DNA from 4 places in the Streptomyces sp. NPDC059850 genome. Region 1 is predicted to be linked to each of the others. Evidence: riboswitches for the same ligand, from Rfam matches in the RefSeq annotation. Region 1 holds a riboswitch; each other region holds the start of a gene.

The links. Region 1 has a riboswitch for thiamine pyrophosphate ahead of ACFV9T_RS23525 (purine-cytosine permease family protein). Riboswitches for the same ligand answer to the same signal wherever they lie in the genome.
Region 2: it holds a riboswitch for thiamine pyrophosphate, as region 1 does, so the genes downstream of both, thiO (glycine oxidase ThiO) here and ACFV9T_RS23525 (purine-cytosine permease family protein) in region 1, are expected to answer to the same signal.
Region 3: it holds a riboswitch for thiamine pyrophosphate, as region 1 does, so the genes downstream of both, ACFV9T_RS13325 (thiamine ABC transporter substrate binding subunit) here and ACFV9T_RS23525 (purine-cytosine permease family protein) in region 1, are expected to answer to the same signal.
Region 4: it holds a riboswitch for thiamine pyrophosphate, as region 1 does, so the genes downstream of both, thiC (phosphomethylpyrimidine synthase ThiC) here and ACFV9T_RS23525 (purine-cytosine permease family protein) in region 1, are expected to answer to the same signal.

Annotation. Positions count from the first base shown of each region.
Region 1 covers NZ_JBHWJI010000028.1:87,075-89,844, forward strand. Annotated here, with positions in the region: gene ACFV9T_RS23520 (triphosphoribosyl-dephospho-CoA synthase) at 1-778, shown strand, start outside; TPP riboswitch at 845-940, shown strand; gene ACFV9T_RS23525 (purine-cytosine permease family protein) at 932-2,338, shown strand; gene ACFV9T_RS23530 (APC family permease) at 2,409-2,770, shown strand, end outside.
Region 2 covers NZ_JBHWJI010000083.1:11,322-14,091, forward strand. Annotated here, with positions in the region: gene ACFV9T_RS39515 (NAD(P)/FAD-dependent oxidoreductase) at 1-1,077, opposite strand, end outside; TPP riboswitch at 1,273-1,386, shown strand; gene thiO (glycine oxidase ThiO) at 1,385-2,608, shown strand; gene thiS (sulfur carrier protein ThiS) at 2,605-2,770, shown strand, end outside.
Region 3 covers NZ_JBHWJI010000013.1:83,063-85,832, forward strand. Annotated here, with positions in the region: gene rlmN (23S rRNA (adenine(2503)-C(2))-methyltransferase RlmN) at 1-1,089, shown strand, start outside; TPP riboswitch at 1,155-1,258, shown strand; gene ACFV9T_RS13325 (thiamine ABC transporter substrate binding subunit) at 1,254-2,327, shown strand; gene ACFV9T_RS13330 (ABC transporter permease) at 2,387-2,770, shown strand, end outside.
Region 4 covers NZ_JBHWJI010000027.1:87,286-90,055, reverse strand. Annotated here, with positions in the region: gene ACFV9T_RS22990 (SsgA family sporulation/cell division regulator) at 1-60, shown strand, start outside; gene ACFV9T_RS22985 (YibE/F family protein) at 88-1,563, opposite strand; TPP riboswitch at 1,633-1,749, shown strand; gene thiC (phosphomethylpyrimidine synthase ThiC) at 1,742-2,770, shown strand, end outside.

The DNA.
Region 1 (2,770 bases):
CCTCGCGGACACCCGCGACCTCCAGGCCCGCGCCACCGGCGCCGATCTGCTCGCGCTGCGCTGGGCGGCCAAGGCGCTGGCGCCCGGGTTCACGGCCATGGCCGCCGCCGCCCGCCGCCCCGGCGAGCCGACGCGCGCGCTCCGTGAGGAGCTGGGCGCCATCGGCCGCTGCGCCGAGTGGACCATGGCGCGGGCCGATGGCGGCACGGCCGGTGGCCCCACCGGTTCGGCCACCGGTCGACTGCACCATGGGGCGCTGTGGGTCCTGGGGCTGCTGGTGGCGGCCGCCGCCCTGACCCCCGGCGCCACACCCCACGACGTGACCGCCACCGCCCGGCAGCTCGCGACCCACACCGACCGGGGCGCCCCGCGCAGGCCGTCGGCGGGCTCGCAGGTGTCCGCCACCTACGGGGCGGCGGGCGCGCGCGGCGAGGCGCGGGCCGCCTTCCCGCATGTGCGCCGCGCCCTGGACGTCCTGTCCCGGACCCGTGCGGCGGGCGCCACCGAGACCGAGGCCCGGCTCGACGCGCTGCTCACCGTGATGAGCACCCTCCAGGACACCGGGCCGCTGTACCAGGCGGGGCCGCCCGCCCTCCGCCGGGTGCAGGACGGGGCGCGCGGGGTGCTGGAGGCGGGCGGCACCGCGACGGCCCCGGGCGCCGCCGCCCTCGCCACCCTCGACGCCGAGCTGCGCGGGGCGGGCATCGCGCCCCGGGGAAGCGCAGCGGTGCTGGCGGGGGCGCTGTTCCTGGACGCGCTCCCGCCAGTGGCCCGCTAGCTGCCCGGTGGCGGCCCACACCCCCTGGGGCGGGGCCACGTGGCGAGAGGTTAGGGTGGGCCCGCTCCACCGGACACGGGGTGCCCCCACGCGGGGGCTGAGATCACACCCGTCGAACCTGAACCAGTTAGCACTGGCGGAGGGATGTCATCGATGCCATTGCCGCATGCTGCCACCGAACCGGCGCCCACCGGCGCCGAATCCGTCTTCGACGGGCGGATGCCCACCGCGCCCGGCGATCTGCGCGTCGAGGCGCGCGGTATCGCGCCGGTTCCGGAAAGCCACCGCTACGGCGGGCCGGGGCGCCTGTTCACCGTGTGGTTCGCCCCGAACCTGACCATGACCGGCGTGTTCACCGGCACCGTCGGCATCGGCCTCGGCCTGGACTTCGCCACCGCGCTGGCCGCCGTCGTCCTGGGCACCCTCATCGGCGCCGTACCCACCGCGTATCTGGGCACCTGGGGCAGTCTGACCGGAGCCGGGCAGCTGCCCCTGGCGCGGCTGGCGTTCGGCCGTGCCGTCAGCGTGCCCGGTGTCCTGCAGTGGCTGTCGTCGATCGCCTGGGACGCGCTGATCGGCCTGTTCGGCGGTGACGCGCTGGCCCGGCTGTGCGGGCTGCCGTTCTGGCTCGGCGTGCTGCTCATGATGGCCGCGCAGGGGGCCCTCGGAGTGCTGGGCTACGAGGCCGTCCACCGGATGCAGAAGCTGATGACCTTCGTCCTCGCCGCCGCGTTCACCGCCCTGGCCGTCAAGCTGCTCGCCGGTGTCCACCCCGCCACCAGCGGCTCGGCCCATGGCGCCGACCGCCTCGGCGCGTTCGTCCTGACCAGCACGATCGCCCTGAGCCTGGCGCTGTCGTGGGCGCCGTACGCCAGCGACTTCAGCCGCTATCTGCCCCGCGCCACCTCCCGGACGCGGATGTTCTGGTGCACGCTGCTCGGTGTCACCGTGTCCTTCGTGGCGGTCCAGGCGCTCGGGCTGTGGGGGGCCTCCGTCTTCACCGACCAGACCGCCCGTGGCGTGGACGAGGCGCTGGGCGGCGGGGCGCTCGGCGCGTTCGGGCTGCTGGCCGTGGCGCTGGCCGCGCTGTGCAGCAACGCCATGAACGACTACAGCGGCTCACTCGCCCTGCAGACCGCAGGCGTCCGCATCCCCCGCCCGCTGGCCGCCGCCCTCGCGGCCGTGCTCGGCTTTCCGCTGGTGCTGTGGATGCACGCCGCCGACACCACCGCCCGCTTCCAGAACGTGCTGTTGTTCGTCGGCTACTGGATCCCCGGATTCGTCGCGGTCGTGGCCGTCGACTGGTTCGTCCGTGCCCGCGCCCGTGGCGGCGCGCCCGTCGACCTGGCCGCCGAGAGCGCCCGCCCGCAGCCGTGGTGGCCCGCACTGCTGGCGTTCGGCACCGCGTTCGCCGCCGCGGTGCCGTTCATGGACACCAGCCTGTACACCGGCCCGGTGGCGGCCGCGCTGCACGGCGCCGACCTCGCGTACTACGCCGCCTTCCTCGCGGCGCTCCTCGTCTACACCCCGCTCAGGATGCGCCGCCGTACGGTTCGCTGAGGCGCGCTTCGTCGGCGAAAGCGGCCCATATCCGCACGTCACACGGCATCCGGCCACCGAGTCCCACGGTATGCGTGGCACCCTGGGCTTTTCGACCAACCGCACCACCGAGGAGAAGTGCCACGTGCCGCAGAACCAGCCAGCGGAGTCCATCGCCGCCCCGGCGGTGCTCGCCGAGGAACGCAGACTCCACAAGGACCTCGGCTTCTGGGGCCTGACCGCGATCGGGTTCTCCAACATCCTCGGCTCCGGCTGGCTGTTCGCGGCCCTGTACGCCGCCCAGACCGCCGGGCCCGCCGCGCTGCTCTCCTGGATCGCGGCGGGAGCGCTGTGCGCCCTGATCGCGCTGGTCATGGTGGAGCTGGGCGCCACCCGCCCGGAGGGTGGCGGCACCGTGCGGTGGCCGCTGTACGCGAGCGGGCGGCTGGTCGG
Region 2 (2,770 bases), on a different contig from region 1:
CGACCAGGCGGCGCCGTCCGGGTCGCCCCGCCAGACCAGTTCGTCGGCGTCCGAGTGGTGTCCTGCGTACTGCACGAACCGCCCGAACTGCTCGGACCAGAAGTAGGGCACCGGGTCGTAGACCTGGCCGGGGAAGTGCGCGGTGCGGCTGCCGACCACATTGGCGGCGACCGTCCGCGGCCCCTGGAGCGCGTTGTCCCAGTGGTGCACGAGCAGCCGGGTCCCGTAGCGGGCGGAGGGGAAGGACGCGCAGTCGCCGACCGCGTACACATCGGGCGCCGACGTACGCAGCCCCTCGTCGGCGGCGACGGACCGGTCCTCGGCGAGTTCGATGCCCGAACCGGCCAGCCAGCCGGTCGCGGGCCGGGCGCCGATGCCGATGACCACCGCACCGGCCCGCAGCCTGGTGCCGTCGCCGAGCTGGAGCCCGTTCCGGTCGATGCCGGTCACCCGGGCGCCGGTGACCAGGGTGGCGCCGTAGTCCGCGTACCAGCCGGTCATATGGGCCGCGACCTCCGCCGGGAGGGCGCCCACCAGCGGCCGGTCCGCGGCCTCGACGACCGTCACCGCGCAGCCCGCCTCGCGGGCCGCGGTCGCGAACTCCGCGCCGATCCAGCCCGCCCCGACCACCACGATCTCGTCCTGCCGGGCGAGCACCGGGCGCAGCCGTTCGGCGTCGTCCAGGGTCCGCAGGAGGTGGACACCGGGCACGCCCTCGCTGCCGGGCAGGGCGATCGGCTCGGCGCCGGTGGCGATCACCAGGACGTCGTACGGGATCGGGCCCGACCCGGTCGCGACCGTCCGCCCCGCCGCGTCCAGCCCGGTCACGGCGACGCCGAGCCGCAGCCCGATGCCGAGCGCGGCGAAGTCCACGTCGAACGCGGACCCCTCGGCCTTGCCGAGCAGTACGGCCTTGGACAGCGGCGGCCGGTCGTACGGCTGGTGGGGCTCGGCGCCCAGCAGCAGGATCTCCCCGCTCCAGCCCTGCTCACGCAGCGCGACGGCGGTCTGCACCCCCGCCATGCCCGCGCCGACGATCACCACCCGCTGTCCGCCGCCACCCGCCGAGGACGCCATCGTCTTCGTCGTCTCATCGCTCACACGATCACTGTATTGCGGCAGGTGGGGCGGACCGGAGAGCGCACGACGAGATCTCGGGCACAGCCCGACGGGCCGGACGTCCTGTCGTATCGCGGACACGGGGCCTCATGCCCGGCGCCGCCCGGGACGCTCCCTTCCGGCCGATTCGGGGCGCGTACTAGGGTGGCGGGACAGAGCACTCGCGGGAGCCCGGGCGCACCGGGCTGAGAGGGAGGCTGGCGCGGCCTCCGACCGTACGAACCTGATCCGGGTCATGCCGGCGAAGGGAGGGGGCGACCAGCCCATGCACACCCCACATCACACAGCCCGAGCACCCCAGGGCAGCGCTACCCCGTACGACGTCCTCGTCATCGGCGGCGGCATCATCGGCCTGGTCACGGCCTGGCGGGCGACCCAGCGGGGCCTGCGCACCGCCGTCGCCGACCCGGCGCCCGGCGGCGGGGCCGCCCGGGTCGCGGCCGGGATGCTGGCGGCCGTCACCGAACTGCACTACGGCGAGCAGACCCTGCTCGGACTGAATCTGGCCTCGGCGCGCCGCTATCCGTCCTTCGTGGCGGAGCTGGAGGAGGCGAGCGGCCATGACCTGGCCTTCCGCACCTGCGGCACGCTCTCGGTCGCGCTCGACGCGGACGACCGCGCCCATCTGCGGGAGCTGCACGCCTTCCAGCAGCGGCTCGGTCTGGACGCACAGTGGCTCACGGGGCGCGAATGCCGACGCCTGGAGCCGATGCTCGCGCCGGGCGTGCGCGGGGGCCTGCGCGTCGACGGCGACCACCAGGTCGACCCGCGGCGGCTGGCGGCCGCGCTGCTGACGGCGTGCGAGCGCGCCGGAGTGGACCTCCACCGGGCCGCCGTGGAACGGCTGCTAGTGGAGGGCGACCGGGCCACCGGGGCCGAGCTGGCGGATGGCGCGCGCCTGACCGCCGGGCAGACCGTGCTGGCCGCGGGCAGCCTCAGCGGGCGGCTCCCGGGCGTCCCCGAGGCGGTCCTGCCGCCCGTACGCCCCGTCAAGGGCCAGGTCCTGCGGCTGTCGGTACCCGGCCCGTACGCGCCCTTCCTGTCCCGGACCGTACGGGCCGTCGTACGCGGCGGGCACGTCTACCTCGTCCCGCGCGAGAACGGCGACCTGGTCGTCGGCGCGACCAGCGAGGAGCTGGGCTGGGACACCACGGTCACCGCGGGAGGGGTGTACGAGCTGCTGCGCGACGCGCACGAGCTGGTGCCCGGCATCACCGAACTGCCGCTCGTCGAGACCCTCGCCGGGCTCCGCCCCGGCTCCCCCGACAACGCCCCGCTGCTCGGCCCGACCGAACTGCCGGGCCTCCAGCTGGCCACCGGCCACTACCGCAACGGCGTCCTGCTGACCCCGATCACCGGCGATGCCATGGCCGAGGCGCTGACGGGCGGCGAACTCCCGCCCGAGGCGCGGCCGTTCTCGCCGAAGCGCTTCGCGGCCACCCCAGCCGCCGCGACTCCCCCAGCAGCTATACAGGAGCACACCGCATGACCGTCACCCTGAGCGTCACCGTGAACGGCGAGCCCCGCGAGCTGCCCGGCGGGACCACCCTCGACGGGGTCGTCGCGACCCTCACCCAGGCGCCCTCGGGCGTCGCCGCGGCCGTCAACGAGACGGTCGTCCCGCGCGGCCAGTGGCCCGCGACCCCGCTCG
Region 3 (2,770 bases), on a different contig from region 1:
CTCACTTTCGCCGTGCCGCGTGGGGCCAAGAAGCCCCCGCGGCATCTCGCCGACCTCACCCCCGCCGAGCGCCGCGAGGCCGTCGCCGCCCTCGGGGAGAAGCCCTTCCGGGCCGGGCAGGTGTCGCGTCATTACTTCGCCCGCTACACCGACGACCCCGCCCAGTGGACCGACATCCCGGCCGCCGCGCGCGAGAAGCTGGCGACGGAGCTGCTGCCGGACCTGATGAGCGTGGTGCGGCACATCAGCTGTGACGACGACACCACCCGCAAGACCCTGTGGCGGCTCTTCGACGGCACGCTCGTCGAGTCCGTGCTGATGCGCTACCCGGACCGGGTCACCATGTGCATCAGCTCCCAGGCGGGCTGCGGCATGAACTGCCCGTTCTGCGCCACCGGCCAGGCGGGTCTGGACCGCAACCTGTCGACCGCCGAGATCGTGCACCAGATCGTCGACGGGATGCGGGCGCTGCGCGACGGCGAGATCCCCGGGGGCCCGGCCCGGCTGTCCAACATCGTCTTCATGGGCATGGGCGAGCCGCTGGCCAACTACAACCGGGTCATCGGCGCCATCCGCAGGCTCACCGACCCCGAGCCGGACGGCCTCGGGCTGTCCCAGCGCGGCATCACCGTCTCGACCGTGGGGCTGGTCCCGGCGATGCTGCGGTTCGCCGACGAGGGCTTCAAGTGCCGCCTCGCGGTGTCCCTCCACGCGCCCGACGACGAGCTGCGCGACACCCTCGTCCCGGTCAACACCCGCTGGAAGGTGCGCGAGGTCCTGGACGCGGCGTGGGAGTACGCGGAGAAGTCCGGCCGCCGGATCTCCATCGAGTACGCCCTGATCAGGGACATCAACGACCAGGCATGGCGCGGCGATCTGCTCGGCCGGCTGCTCAAGGGCCACCGGGTGCACGTCAACCTCATCCCGCTCAACCCGACGCCCGGCTCCAAGTGGACGGCGTCCCGGCCGGAGGACGAGAAGGCGTTCGTGGCGGCCCTGGAGCGGCACGGGGTGCCGGTGACCGTCCGGGACACCCGGGGGCAGGAGATCGACGGGGCGTGCGGTCAGCTGGCGGCCACGGAGCGCTGACCACCGGCTGATACGGTGCCTTCGCACATCCGTCGTACAACCATCCCGTAGTGACGGACAACTGAACATTCCGACAGGGGAGCGCGACAGCGCTGAGAGTGCGGTATGGCCGCAGACCCTCCAACCTGATCCGGGTCATACCGGCGTAGGGAGTCAGCCTCACCATGAACAGCCATCTTCGGCGTGCGCTCACCGCCGCCCTCGTCGGCTCCCTCGGCACCGGCGTCCTCAGCGGCTGCGGCGGAGGTGCGGCGGAGGGCAAGGACTCCAAGACCGTCACCCTGGTCTCGCACGATTCGTTCGCGGCGTCCAAGGCGGTCCTCAAGGAGTTCACCCGCACCACCGGCTACAAGGTGCGGGTGCAGGCCGGGGGCGACGCGGGAGCGGCCGTCAACCAGGCGATCCTGTCCAAGGGCCATCCGCAGGGCGATGTGTTCTTCGGCGTCGACAACACCCTCCTCTCCCGCGCGCTGGACAATGAATTGTTCACCCCGTACGAGGCGAAGGGCCTGGACCAGGTCCCGGCCGCGTACCAGCTCGACCAGGCGAAGCACCGCGTCACCCCGGTCGACTACGGCGACATCTGCGTCAACTACGACCGCGCGTACTTCGCCGAGAAGAAGCTGGCGCCGCCGAAGACGTTCGCCGATCTGACCAAGCCCGCGTACAAGAACCTCCTGGTCACCGAGAACGCCGCCACCTCGTCCCCCGGCCTCGCCTTCCTGCTCGGCACCGCCGCCCGCTACGGCGACGACGGCTGGCGGGACTACTGGAAGAAGCTGCGGGCCAACGGCGTCGAGGTGGTCGACGGCTGGGAGCAGGCGTACTACGACCGCTTCTCCGGCTCTGCGGGCGGCGCCAAGGGCGACAAGCCGCTCGTCGTCTCGTACGCCTCCAGCCCGCCCGCCGAGGTGGCCGACGCGAAGTCGAAGCCCGCGAAGGCCCCGACCGGGGTGGCGGAGGGCACCTGCTTCCGGCAGACGGAGTTCGCCGGGCTGCTTGAGGGCGCGGGCAACACCAAGGGGGGCAAGGCGCTGCTGGACTTCCTGCTGACCAAGCGCTTCCAGGAGGACGTACCGCTGAACATGTACGTCAATCCGGTGCGCGAGGACGCGAAGCTGCCGGAGATCTTCACCCGTTACGGGGCCAAGGTCGCCGATCCGGCCACGCTGCCCCCGCGCAAGATCGCCAAGAACCGTGAGCCCTGGGTCAAGGCATGGTCCTCGCTCGTTCTGTAGCGCCTCGCGAGAAGGGTGCGGGGAGGAGCGTCCGCGATGCCGCCGTGCGGTTCGCCCTTATGGCCATCCCGCTCGCCTTCTTCGGCGTCTTCTTCGCGTATCCGGTGGCCGCGATCGTCACCCGCGGGCTGCGCGCCGACGGCCGCTGGCGGCTCGGGCGGATACCCGAGGTGCTGGGCGATCCGTCCGTCCTGCACACCCTGTGGTTCACCGGCTGGCAGGCGGCCGCGTCGACGGGGCTGACGCTGGCGGTCGCGCTGCCCGGCGCGTATGTCTTCGCCCGCTTCGACTTCCCCGGCAAGGGGCTGCTGCGCGCCGTGGTGACCGTGCCGTTCGTGCTGCCGACCGTGGTCGCCGGATCGGCGTTCCTGGGGCTGCTCGGCCGGGGCGGGCTGCTGGACGAGCTGTGGGGGATACGGCTGGACACCAGCGTCTGGGCGATC
Region 4 (2,770 bases), on a different contig from region 1:
CCGGTCGACGACCTCGACGCCGAACTGGACCGCATCCTGGCCGAGGACCGCTTCGCGTAGCGGTCCGGCGCACATGCGTAGCGCGGCTCAGCGTGCGCGCGCCCGGCGGCGCTTCCCGCGCCCCCGTCCGCCCCCGCTGGCCCCGGTGGATCCGGTGGACCCGCTTCCGCTCGCCGCCGTGCCGTTCTCCGGCGCGTGCGCGTGGTCCGCGGAGACCACCAGCACGGCCAGCGCCGTGGTCACCGGCACCGAGGCGACCAGCCCGATGCTGCCCACCAGGGTGCGGACGATCTCCTCCGCGACGATCTCGCTCGTCGCCACCGTTCCCACTCCGCTGTCCGCGATCGAGAAGAGGAGCAGCAGCGGAAGCGAGGCGCCCGCGTACGCCAGCACCAGGGTGTTCACGACGGACGCGATGTGGTCCCGCCCGATGCGCATCGCGGCCGTGTAGAGCTTCCGCCGGCTCGTCGAGGGGTCGGCTTCCCGCAGCTCCCACACCGCCGAGGTCTGGGTGACCGTCACGTCGTCCAGCACGCCCAGCGAACCGATGATCACCCCTGCCAGCAGCAGACCCTTGATCTCGATGCCCGGATAGAGGCCGTGCACCAGACCGGTCTGGTCGTCGGTGTTGCCGGTCAGCGACGCCCAGCCGATGAACAGCGAGCCGAGCACGCCGATCAGCAGCAGCGAGACCAGGGTGCCGAGCACGGCGACCGATGTCCGGGCGCTCAGTCCGTGGCACATATAGAGCGCGAGCAACATGATCGCGCTGCCTCCGACGACCGCGACCACCAGCGGATTCGAGCCCTGCAATATCGCCGGGAGGATGAACAGCGTCAGCACCCCGAAGCTGATGGCCAGCGCCACCAGCGCGAAGATGCCGCGCAGCCGTCCGACGGCCACGACCACGAGCGCGAACACCCCGGCGAGCAGGGCCATGGGGAACGAGCGGTTGATGTCCGAGACCGAGTACTGGAGGTTCTTCGGCGCCTTGGGCGCGTACGAGAGCTTCAGCTCCTGCCCGGCGCTGAGCTTCCGCGAGGCGTTCGGCTGGACGATCTCGGGGAACGTACGGCCCTTGTCCTTGCCCGAGGTGACCTCGATGGTGGCCTTCTCGCAGACGCTCTCGCCGCCGCCTGCTCCGCCGCCCGCTCCGCCTCCGGTGCCGCCACCGGGCGCGCCGCCGCCGGGCGCCGGGGCGCCGCCCTGCTGACCCGGTTCGGTGGGTGCCTGCGGCTGCGCGTTGACGTCGGCGCAGTCGACCTCCGCCACCTTCACCACGCGCCCGGCGACCGTCTCCTGGTCGAAACCGAGCCCGCTGCGGCCCTGCGTGGTGTGCTCGGGGCTGCCCGGCCACAACGCGACCAGCCCGGCGAGGACGGCGACGGCGAACGGGATGAGCACCGCCGCGATGACCTTGCGGAGGCGTGCGGAGACGGGCGCGGCCGGGCCGTGGGAGTGGGCGTGGCTGTGGCCATGGCCGGGGGAGCCATGGGAGTGGCCATGGGCCTCGCCGGACGGGCGGGGCTGCTCGGGCGGATGGTCCTGCTGTGTCGCGGTCACCGTCGCATCATCGCAAGAGCGGCAGGCCCCCTGTTCAGGTATGCGGGGAAACCGTTAGCGTGGGGGCACCTTTGCAATCGCGGGAGCTCGGAGCACCGGGCTGAGAGGGCGCTGACGTCACAGCTGCGCCGACCGCTGAACCTGTTACCGGGTAATGCCGGCGTAGGGAGTGGGTCTCATGACTCAGCAGGATGCACACACGCGCGAAAACGCTGGCGATTTCGGCTGGCATAAGGGATATGTCACGGGTTCCCGCCCGGACATCCAGGTCCCGGTGCGCCGCGTGCACCTCACCAATGGCCAGGACGTGACGCTGTACGACACGTCCGGCCCGTACACCGACCCCCACATCGACACCGACGTCCGCCGTGGCCTCGCGCCGCTGCGGCAGAACTGGATCATCACCCGCGGCGACACCGAGGAGTACTCCGGCCGTCCGGCCCGGCCCGAGGACGACGGGCTCAAACACACCGCGCCCCGCGGTGGCCTGCGCAACCTCGACGCGGTCTTCCCCGGACGGCCGCGCCAGCCCCGCCGGTCCCGCGACGGCGCCCCCGTCACCCAACTCGCGTACGCCCGCCGGGGCGAGGTCACCGCGGAGATGGAGTACGTGGCGATCCGCGAGAACGTCTCCCCCGAGGTGGTCCGCGAGGAGATCGCGGCGGGCCGGGCCGTACTGCCCGCCAACGTCAACCACCCGGAGATCGAGCCGATGATCATCGGCAAGCGGTTCCTGGTGAAGGTCAACGCCAACATCGGCAACTCCGCCGTCACCTCGTCCATCGAGGAGGAGGTCGAGAAGATGACCTGGGCGACCCGCTGGGGCGCCGACACGGTCATGGACCTGTCGACCGGCCGCAACATCCACACCACCCGCGAGTGGCTGCTGCGCAACTCCCCGGTGCCGATCGGCACCGTGCCGCTCTACCAGGCGCTGGAGAAGGTCGACGGCAAGGCCGAGGAGCTGTCCTGGGAGGTCTACAAGGACACCATCATCGAACAGGCCGAGCAGGGCGTCGACTACATGACGGTGCACGCGGGCGTGCGGCTCCCGTACGTCCCCCTGACGGCCCGCCGCAAGACCGGAATCGTCTCCCGCGGCGGCTCGATCATGGCCGCCTGGTGCCTGGCCCACCATCAGGAGTCGTTCCTCTACACCCACTTCGAGGAGCTGTGCGAGATCCTCGCGGCGTACGACGTCACGTAC